One region of the Polaromonas sp. SP1 genome, then DNA from elsewhere that is predicted to be linked to it. Evidence: riboswitches for the same ligand, from Rfam matches in the RefSeq annotation. Region 1 holds a riboswitch; the other holds the start of a gene.

Region 1 (4,860 bases):
ATGACTATGCGATCCAGGGCATGGGTGGGCTGATGAGTGTGACGGGTGAGCGTGACGACCTGGGGGGTGGGCCGCAGAAGGTGGGTGTGGCGGTGGCGGATTTGATGACAGGCATGTATGCGACGGTGGCGATTCTTGCTGCGCTGCGCCATGCCGAGAAGACCGGCGAGGGCCAGCAGGTGGACATGGCGCTGCTGGACACGCAAGTGGCGATGCTGGCCAACCTGGGCGCCAACTATCTGGTGAGCGGCAAGGCGCCGGGCCGTGCGGGCAATGCGCACCAGAACATCGTGCCGTATCAGGTGTTTGAAGTGGCGCCTGCCGCTGACGGCAGCAAGGACCATTTGATTCTCGCGGTGGGCAATGACTCGCAGTATGCGAAGTTTTGCACCGTGGCCAACATCCCTGAGCTGGCAACCAACCCGCTGTTTGCCACGAATCGCAACCGCGTGCAGAACCGCGGCCAGCTGGTGCCGATTCTGGAGGCGGTGATGAAGACGCGCAGCAAGGCCGACTGGCTGAGCGCGCTGGAGGCGGCGAAGGTGCCGTGTGGCGCGATCAACAGCCTGGCGGAGGTGTTTGCCGATCCGCAAATTGAGGCGCGCAAGATGGTGACCGAGTGGCAGCACCCGGTGAAGGACGATTTGAAACTCGTCTCCAGCCCCATCCGCATGAGCGCGACGCCGGTGCGCACCGACTTGCCGCCGCCGCTGCTGGGCCAGCACACGGATGAAGTGCTGCGCGAGCTGCTGAACTATTCGGACGCGCAGCTGTCTGAACTCAAACACATAAAGGTGATCTGATGGCAAATTTTGTTTTGGTGCACGGTGCCTGGCATGGCGGCTGGTGCTGGCAACGCGTCACCGCCCCGCTGCAGGCGCAAGGCCATCGCGTGTACGCCGTCACGTTGACGGGCCTGGGCGAGCGCGCGCACCTGCTCTCGCCCGCGATCAACCTCGACACGCATATCAACGACGTCATCAACCTGATCGAAGCGGAAGAGTTGCATGACGTCATCCTCGCCGTGCATTCGTACGCCGGCATGATCGGCACGGCGGTGACTGACCGCATGCCCGAGCGCATCAAGCACCTGGTGTATGTGGATGCGGTGGTGCCCAAGCCCGGCGAAAGCTGGAGCAGCACGCAGGCCAGCGCGACGCAGCAGCAGCGCATGGCGGCGGCGCAGGCGTCGCCGAACTTCAGCTTTCCGCCGCCTGACCCGGAGGTGTTTGGCCTGCATGACGCCGACCATGCATGGGTAAAACGCCGGCAGACGCCGCACCCAGGCAACACCTACCAGGCGCCGCTGCACTTTGATGTGAAGCGTGTGGCGGCGGTGCCGCGCACCTTTGTCAATTGTGTGGACCCGGCGCTGGCGACCATTGCACCCAGCCGCCTGCGTGTGCAGGACCCGAAATTCTGGGACGGCGCGTGGCTGCCGAATTCGCGGGTGGTCGAGATCAAGACCGGGCACGACCCGATGATCAGCGAGCCTGCGGCGCTGACAAAATTCCTGCTGGAAAGCGCCGAATGAATTTGCTCGGCCGCCGCCAGTTCACCGCCGCGTTGGCGGGCAGCCTGGCCTTGCCGCAGCTGGCGCGGGCGGCAGACACGGCATTGCCGGTGCCCGCATCGTTGCCGGCGGCTGCCGGCATCGCGGCACTGAAAAAAGAGCCGCTGGTGCTGCTGGTCAGCCTGCCCGGCTGCCCGTATTGCGAGCTGGTGCGGCGCAACTACCTGTTGCCGGCGCAGCGTGAGGGCAGCATGCACGCCTGGCAGCTCAACATCAGCGACCGCATCACGCCGCTGACGGGCTTTGACGGCAAGGTGACGACAGCCGCCGCGCAAGTCGCGGCATGGAAGGCGGGCTTCACGCCGACAGTGCTGTTTCTCGGCCCGGCTGGGCAAGAACTGGCGGAGCGGCTGGTGGGCCTGGCGTCTGTGGATTTTTATGGTGCCTACCTGGATGCGCGGCTGGCAGAGGCGCGCAGGGCGGTAAGGGCGCTTTAGCCAGCACCCGGCCGTTGAGGCTGCCGCCGGGCAGAAACTTCATTTGCTATTATTTTGATAGCTGCTAGTCAAGGCGGGTATTGGGCTAGATGCCTTTTTTATCATTAATACTCCTTTGGCCGCCCTGAACCAGAATCTGCCCTCTTCCCAACCATGACTGGCCCCAATTCCCTGCTTGCCGCCATTCACGAGGAAGTGAGCCTGCAGCCCTATGACCCGCGCTGGCCGGGCCTGTTTGCCGCCGAGCGGGACCGGCTGCGGCTGCTCGCGCCGCAGCTTCCGGCGCGCCTGATCGACATCCAGCACATCGGCAGCACGGCGGTGCCGGGCCTGGCGGCCAAACCGGTGATCGACATGCTGGCCGGGGTCGAATCGATGGCGGCGGCCGAGGCGCTGTTGGCGCCGCTGTGCGCCAACGGCTACACCACGTCGGCGGAGTTCAACGCCTCACTCAACGACCGCAAATGGCTGATGCGCTGGGCCGACGGGCGGCGCACGCACCATTTGCACATCGTGGTGCACGGCGGCGATGTGTGGGCCGGGCGCCTGCGCTTTCGCGACGCACTGCGTGCGGATGCGGCGCTGGCCGCGCGCTATGCCGCCCTCAAGGCGGAGCTGGCGGCGAAGCACCCGCGCGACCGTGAGGCTTACACCGATGCCAAGGCCGCGTTTGTGCAGGCGGCCAGCAAGGGCTGAGCGCTTCTACTATTAAGGTTCTGAATCACTCCGCTAGACCAGTACTGAAGGCCCCATCCACGCTTGGCAAAACCGCCTTCGGTGGTAAATTCAAACCCGTTCAAGCAGGAGAGCGCTGCCCGCAAAGGCAGCCACCGAAGGCGCAAACTTCCATAATCGCTCAGGTCCCGTACTGCCCGGAACACACAGCCGTCTGGAGAGACGCCGCACGCAATGTGCAGCGCACCGAAGGAGCAAAGCCGATGCTTGTCATAGACATCAAGCACGGCTGAATCTCTCAGGTACCAAGGACAGTGGAAGCGGCCGCAAGCATGCTGACAGGCGATGCTTGGCGGTTGCCACGTTTCTTTTTTGAATCACGCACCCCCCAAGACCCTGCAGCACTTGCGCAACTGCAATGTTCTGCTTGAAAAAAGGATTCGCCATGAAAGTCATGGTTTTGGGGGCGGGTGTCACGGGGATCACCACCGCCTGGTATTTGGCGCAACGCGGTCATGAGGTGACGGTGGTCGAGCGCCGCGGCGCGGCCGCGATGGAAACCAGCTTCGCCAACGGCGGGCAAATATCGGTGAGCCACGCCGAGCCCTGGGCCAACCCGGGCGCACCGCTCAAGGTATTGCAATGGCTGGCGCGTGAAGATGCGCCGCTGCTCTTCAGGCTGCGGGCCGATGTGAACCAGTGGCTGTGGGGCCTGGAGTTTCTGCGCAACTGCACGCCGGCGCGCACCGCAGAAAACATCAAACAAATCGTGAGCCTGGGCATGTACAGCCGCGGCGCGCTGCAAAAGCTGCGTGCCGAGCTGGGCCTGCAATACGACGCGCAGACCAAGGGCATCCTGCACTTCTACACCAGCCAGGCCGAGTACGACGCCGCGCAGGAACCGGCGCGCATCATGCGCGAGCACGGCTGCGAGCTGGACATGAAAACCGCCGACGAGTGCGTGGCCATTGAGCCGGCGCTGGCGCAATGCCGCAGCAGCATCGTGGGGGGCAGCATGACGCCGAGCGATGAGTCGGGCGATGCGCAAGCTTTTACCACCGCGCTGGCCGCGCGCTGCGAGCAGGCGGGCGTGAAGTTTTTGTACAACACCACCGTGCTGGGGCTGGATGCCGCAGAGGGGCAACTCAATGGTGTGCAAGTCGCGATGGGCCGCGGTGAGGCCGGCGGCAAGGTCGAGATGCTGAAGGCCGACGCCTATGTGATGTGCCTGGGCGCCTTCAGCGCGCAGTGGGCCAAGGTGCTGGGGCAAAGCCTGCGCATCTACCCGGCCAAGGGTTACTCGGTCACGCTGCCGGTCATCAACGAAGCGGCCTCTTACCAGGTCAGCCTGACGGACGACGAGTACAAGCTGGTGTTCTCGCGCTTTGGCAATCGCCTGCGCATTGCCGGCACGGCCGAACTCAACGGCTACAACACCGAGCTGAACCTGGTGCGCTGCAATGCCATCGTGCGCCGGGTGAAGCAGCTCTTCCCCGAGATGACGGACGGCGAAGGCGCGCAGTTCTGGACGGGCCTGCGCCCGGCCACGCCGAGCAACGTGCCGTACATCGGCAAGAGCCGCGCATCCAACGTCTTCCTCAACACCGGCCACGGCACGCTGGGCTGGACGCACGCCTGCGGCTCGGGCGCGGCGATCGCGGACATCGTGAGCGGGCGCGTGCCGGAGGTGGACTTTGCGTTTACCGGCATGCCGAAGGCGGGGCGCGTGATGGCATTGCCGGGGATGGTGAAGGCCTGATCGGCGAGCGGCTGCATCAGATGAGCGGAAACGGTAATATCGCCCTCCGTTCATCAAGCCACTGCAGCCAATGACATCACCTGCCACCACGCCGCCCGACGGCCTTCCGCACTACCGCCTCCTCACCGGCCCGGACGACGCGAGCTTTTGCCACCGGGTGAGTGAAACCCTCGCGCTGGGTTACGAGCTTTACGGCTCACCGGCGGCAACCTTCAACGGCGAGCGTGTGATCGTGGCGCAGGCGGTGCTGTGGCCTGCAGTTCGCAACGGCAAGGCATGAGCAACGCCCTGCCCCTGAACCCCGCCACCCTGCAGGCGATGGCGGATTTCCCGCGCCAGCTGGAGCAGTTCTACGACGCGATTCCGCCAAGCCACAAGGACTGGACGCCGCCGTCATGGGACGGCATTCCGAGCGA
Region 2 (4,860 bases), 1.2 Mb from region 1:
GGCTGTCGACGGTGACGCCGACCAGGCGGCCGGGCAGCGAGCGCTTGAATTCGTCGCGGCAGGCAAGGTAAGCCGCATGCGGGCCGCCGTTGCCCATGGGCATGCCGAAGCGTTGGGTGTTGCCCAGCACAATGTCGGCGTCCCATTCGCCGGGTGGCGTTAGCAGCGTGAGGGCCAGCAGGTCGGCCGCCACGCACAGGGCCGCGCCGTCGACATGCGCCTGGCCGGCCAGCGGGCGCAGGTCATGGATGCTGCCGGTGGTGGCGGGATATTGCGCCAGCACGCCGAAGTAATTGCCTTCGGCCATCAGCTGCGGCACCGTGACGGATGCGGTGCTGACTTTCACCTCGATGCCCAGCGGCCTGGCGCGCGTCTGGATCACTTCAATCGTCTGCGGATGGCAATCACCCGCCACGATAAAGACATTGCTCTTGCTTTTTACGCTGCGCTTGGCCAGCGTCATGGCTTCGGCGGCGGCGGTGGCTTCGTCGAGCATGGAGGCGTTGGCGATCGGCATGCCCGTCAGGTCGCACACCATGGTCTGGAAGTTGATCAGCGCTTCCATGCGGCCTTGCGAAATCTCGGCCTGGTAAGGCGTGTAAGCGGTGTACCAGGCGGGGTTCTCGAGGATGTTGCGCAGGATCACGCCCGGCGTGTAGGTGCCGTAATAGCCCTGGCCGATGAAGTTCTTGAACACCTGGTTCTTGGCCGCAATGGCCTTGAGCTGCTTGAGTGCGGCGGCTTCGGTGACAGGCGCGGGAATGGCCATGGCCGTGCTGCGTGCAATCGAGCGCGGCACGATGCCTTCGACCAGCGCGCGGCGCGAGGCCGAGCCCACGATGCTGAGCATGTGGATTTCGTCGGCTTCGTCAATGCCGATGTGGCGGGCAATGAATTCGGAAGGGTTTTCAAGATCGCCCAGCGGCTTGGCGGATTGCATCAACATATCGGGTCCTAGAAACGGGAGGGTAAACATTCGCTAGCCGACGTGCGCAGCGCCGGGCCGCCCCAAGCAAGCACAGCCCCCTCGGGGGGCAGCGTATTACACGAAGTGAAAAGCGTGGGGGCCATATCTTCAGGCAGCGAAGGCGGTGTAGCGTGTCTCGTCCATCAGCGCGTCCAGCTGCGAAGGTTCAGACAGCTTGATCTTGAAGAACCAGCCGGCGCCCATCGGGTCGCTGTTGGCCAGCGAGGGGTCGTTTTTCAGGGCTTCGTTGATTTCGGTGACTTCGCCGCTGACGGGCATGTACACGTCGGCGGCGGCCTTCACGGACTCCACCACGCCGGCGGTTTCTTTCTGGGCGAAGGTGGCGCCCACTGCGGGCAGGTCCACAAACACCACATCGCCCAGCGCGTCCTGCGCGTGCACCGTGATGCCGACGGTGGCGATGTTGCCTTCAATCTTGAGCCATTCGTGGTCTTCGGTGTATTTGACGGTCATGAGGTTCTCCAGGGGTTGAGTGAGCAGAAACTAAAACTAAAACTAAAACTCAAAAAATGCTTAACCGCGGTAGTAGCGGGCGGGAACAAACGGCATGGCGGCGACTTCCATGGGCACAGCCTTGCCGCGCACCATCGCGTTCACGCGCGTGCCCAGGGCCGCGAATTCAGGTTTGACATAGCCCATCGCAACCGGCTGGTTGACCGTGGGGCCGAGCAGGCCGCTGGTGACTTCGCCAATCACGGCGCCGTCGGTGCTTTGCAGTTCGGTGTGGTCGCGCACCGGCACGCGCTCCAGCGCCACCAGGCCGACGCGTTTGCGGGTGAGCAGCGCAGGGTCGGCCAGTTGCGCCAGAATTTTGTCGGCGCCGGGGAAGCCGCCGGCGCGTGCGCCGCCCGTGCGGCGAATCTTTTGCATGGCCCAGTTGAGGCTGGCTTCCACCGGTGTGGTGGTGGTGTCGATGTCGTTGCCGTAGAGGCACAGGCCCGCTTCGAGCCGCAGCGAGTTGCGCGCGCCCAGGCCGATGGGTTTGACTTCGGGCTCGGCGAGCAGCGCGCGTGCGAGGGTGTCGGCCTGCGTGGCCGGCACCGAGATTTCAAAGCCGTCTTCACCGGTGTAGCCGCTGCGGGTGATGAAGCAGTCGCAGCCGGCCACGGTGAATTGCCCACCGGTCATGAACACCAGCTTTTCGACGCCCGGCGCCAGCCGTTGCAGGGCGGTGACGGCCTGCGGGCCCTGCAGCGCCATCAGCGCCATCTCGGGCATGGGAATGACCTTGCAGCGCGAGCCGATTCGGGCCTGGATGTGCGCGATGTCGCCCACCTTGCAGGCGCCGTTGACGATCACAAAAAGATCGCCACCGTTGGCGTAGTCGCGGTTGAAGAACATCAGGTCATCGATGATGCCGCCGTCGTCATTGAGCAGCAGGCCGTAGCGCTGCTTGCCGGCGGGCAGGTCGATCACATCGACCGGGATCAGCGACTCCAGCGCGGCAGCCGCATCGGCGCCCACCAGGCGCAACTGGCCCATGTGGGACACATCAAAGAGGCCGGCGGCCTGGCGTGTATGCAGGTGTTCCGCCATCAGGCCCGCGGGGTATTGCACCGGCATGGAATAGCCCGCAAAAGGCACCATGCGCGCGCCGAGCTCCACATGCAGGCCGTGCAAGGGCGTTTTCAGCAGGGTTTCAGGGGCGGCGGAAGCGGCGGAAGGGGTGGACGAATCGGACAAGGCATTCTCCGGGGGGGCAAACACGGTCATGGCAAGAACATGTTCTCGATCCATGGGCTGCCCCTGCTGTCCACTTTACCTGAGAGATTCACCCGGCGATGCGGGTTTGCTCCTTCGGTGGGCTGCCTGTGAAAGGCTGCCTCTCTCCAGTAGGGAACGCCGTGCCGCGTGGTGCGCCGCAGGGCGGTTGCCAGTCCTTTTGCCTGAGCGTTCAGTGCGACTCAAGGGGGGTGCCCCAGGGTGCTCGTGCGCCTTCGGCGGTTTTCGCTGAGGAAAACTCTCTCCTGACCCCGAGGAGTGTAACGGAAGGAGGTTCTCAGGCCGCCTGGTGATGCGGCAGCAGCATGGCGATGCGTTCGCTGATGGAGTCGGCGCGTTCGTGGCCGGCGATTTTTTCGATTTCCTCGATCATCTCGCGCGAGGCGGCCAGCATGGTCTCGCGGTCTTTGGCGTTGCGCAGCGCTTCGCGAAAGCGCTCAGCCATCTCCGGGTTGCGCCGGGCGAACATGCGCTCGCAGATGTCAAACAGGAACATCCGGGTCGTGGCGAGCGAGCGCTTGCCCTCAAACTGGTCGGCCGAGACCTGGATGGCCTGCGTCGTTTCCGGGCTGGGGAAGTCTTTCAGCTGGGCGGGCGTGGGTTTTGGCGCGGGCGGGGCCGCAACTGCCGGGGCAGGCGCTGCCGTTTTCCCGGGATGCGCTTCCAGAAAGCCTTCGCGCAAAAGCCGCAGGGCAATGGCCTCGCCGTCGCCGTCAAACAGCGGGCGGAAATCCTGGGCGGATTTGCTGCCGTCGGCCATCAGCAGCAGGGTGCGCTCGCGCTGGCCTAGCGTTCTCACGCCAGGCTTGAGCTCGGCGCGGGCACGGTCGGTTTTGTGGAGCTGCATGGATTTCATCCTCACATGAAAGTAGGGGCCTGTTAACGCTATTTATGCAAATGCGAATGGGGTGAAAACGGCGCCAATCAAGGCGCGCGACGAATCCCAGACCGGGAGTCTGGGTGAGGAGCGCAACGCGGAGTGGCGCCGTTTTCACCCCATTCCCTCCGGGTTGCGATCAAAAAGGCCTTGCGCGGCGTTGCAAAGCCTTGACGGGGTCTACCCCGCCTGCGTTTTGCGCCTTGCTCAAGGCCTTTTTGACTCGCAACGCATCTTGCATAAATAGCGTTAACAGGCCCTAGAGCATCGCCCCCGCAGATGACAGAGTCGTGAAACCCCGTCTGAAAATAAGCTATTTGGCGTACACCAGGTCACGCAGGCCCAGCGATAACTGCGGTACGTAAGTCACCACCATCAGGCAACCCAGGATGACCAATACGAAGGGCAGCAGGTACGGGATGATGCGGTCCAGCGATATTTTGGCGACGGTACAGGCTGCGAACAGGTTCACGCCGAATGGCGGCGTGATCATGCCCAAGGCAAGGTTGACCACCATCACCAGGCCGAAATGCACCGGGTCGATGCCGAAATGCACGGCCACCGGCGCCAGGATGGGCGCCAGCACGATGATGGCGGCGCTGGTTTCAATGAACATACCGATGACGAAGAGAGCCGCGTTGACGCCCAGAAGGAAGAGTGCGGGCGACTGCAGAACGGCCTCAAGCCAGCGGCCAATGGCATCCGGCACGCCGGCTCGGGTGATCAGAAAGGCGAACAGCCCGGCGTTGGCGATGATGAACATGATCACGGCGCTGGAGATGACCGATTTGCGCAGGATGACGTAGAGGTCTGCGAGCTTGATTTCGCGGTAGATCACGATGCCGACAACCAGCGCATAGAACACCGCCACCGCAGACGCTTCGGTCGGCGTGAAAATCCCGCCGTAAATGCCCCCCAGGATGATCACCGGCATCAGCAGCGCCCAGCCGGCCTGCCAGGTCGCCTTGCCAAAGCTCAGGCGGCCGTCGCCGTCGTGCTTGCCCCAGCCCTTCCAGCGGCAGTAGAGGTGCACGAACAGCATCAATGCACAACCGATCAGCAGGCCCGGGCCGAAGCCGGCGATGAAAAGTTCACCGATCGAGACTTCTGCGCTCACGCCGTAAAGAATCATGGGGATGGACGGCGGGATGATCACGCCCAGCTCCGCACTGGTGGCCTGCAGGGCTGCGGCGTAGGCGGTGGGGTAGCCGTGCTTGATAAGCGCCGGTATCAGGATGGCGCCGATGGCAAAAGTGGTGGCCACGGACGAGCC

What was found. Region 1 has a riboswitch for glycine ahead of DT070_RS05390 (D-amino acid dehydrogenase). Riboswitches for the same ligand answer to the same signal wherever they lie in the genome.
Region 2: another riboswitch for glycine. It lies ahead of gcvT (glycine cleavage system aminomethyltransferase GcvT); the one in region 1 lies ahead of DT070_RS05390 (D-amino acid dehydrogenase).

Annotation. Positions count from the first base shown of each region.
Region 1 is NZ_CP031013.1:1,126,967-1,131,826, forward strand. Features, by position in the region: gene DT070_RS05370 (CaiB/BaiF CoA-transferase family protein) at 1-803, shown strand, start outside; gene DT070_RS05375 (alpha/beta hydrolase) at 803-1,534, shown strand; gene DT070_RS05380 (hypothetical protein) at 1,531-2,010, shown strand; gene DT070_RS05385 (GrpB family protein) at 2,164-2,706, shown strand; glycine riboswitch at 2,890-3,009, shown strand; gene DT070_RS05390 (D-amino acid dehydrogenase) at 3,131-4,444, shown strand; gene DT070_RS05395 (DUF1737 domain-containing protein) at 4,515-4,724, shown strand; gene DT070_RS05400 (DinB family protein) at 4,721-4,860, shown strand, end outside.
Region 2 is NZ_CP031013.1:4,405,202-4,410,061, reverse strand. Features, by position in the region: gene gcvP (aminomethyl-transferring glycine dehydrogenase) at 1-946, opposite strand, end outside; gene gcvH (glycine cleavage system protein GcvH) at 1,076-1,441, opposite strand; gene gcvT (glycine cleavage system aminomethyltransferase GcvT) at 1,502-2,701, opposite strand; glycine riboswitch at 2,728-2,831, opposite strand; glycine riboswitch at 2,853-2,968, opposite strand; gene DT070_RS20670 (hypothetical protein) at 2,988-3,557, opposite strand; gene DT070_RS20665 (TRAP transporter large permease) at 3,901-4,860, opposite strand, start outside.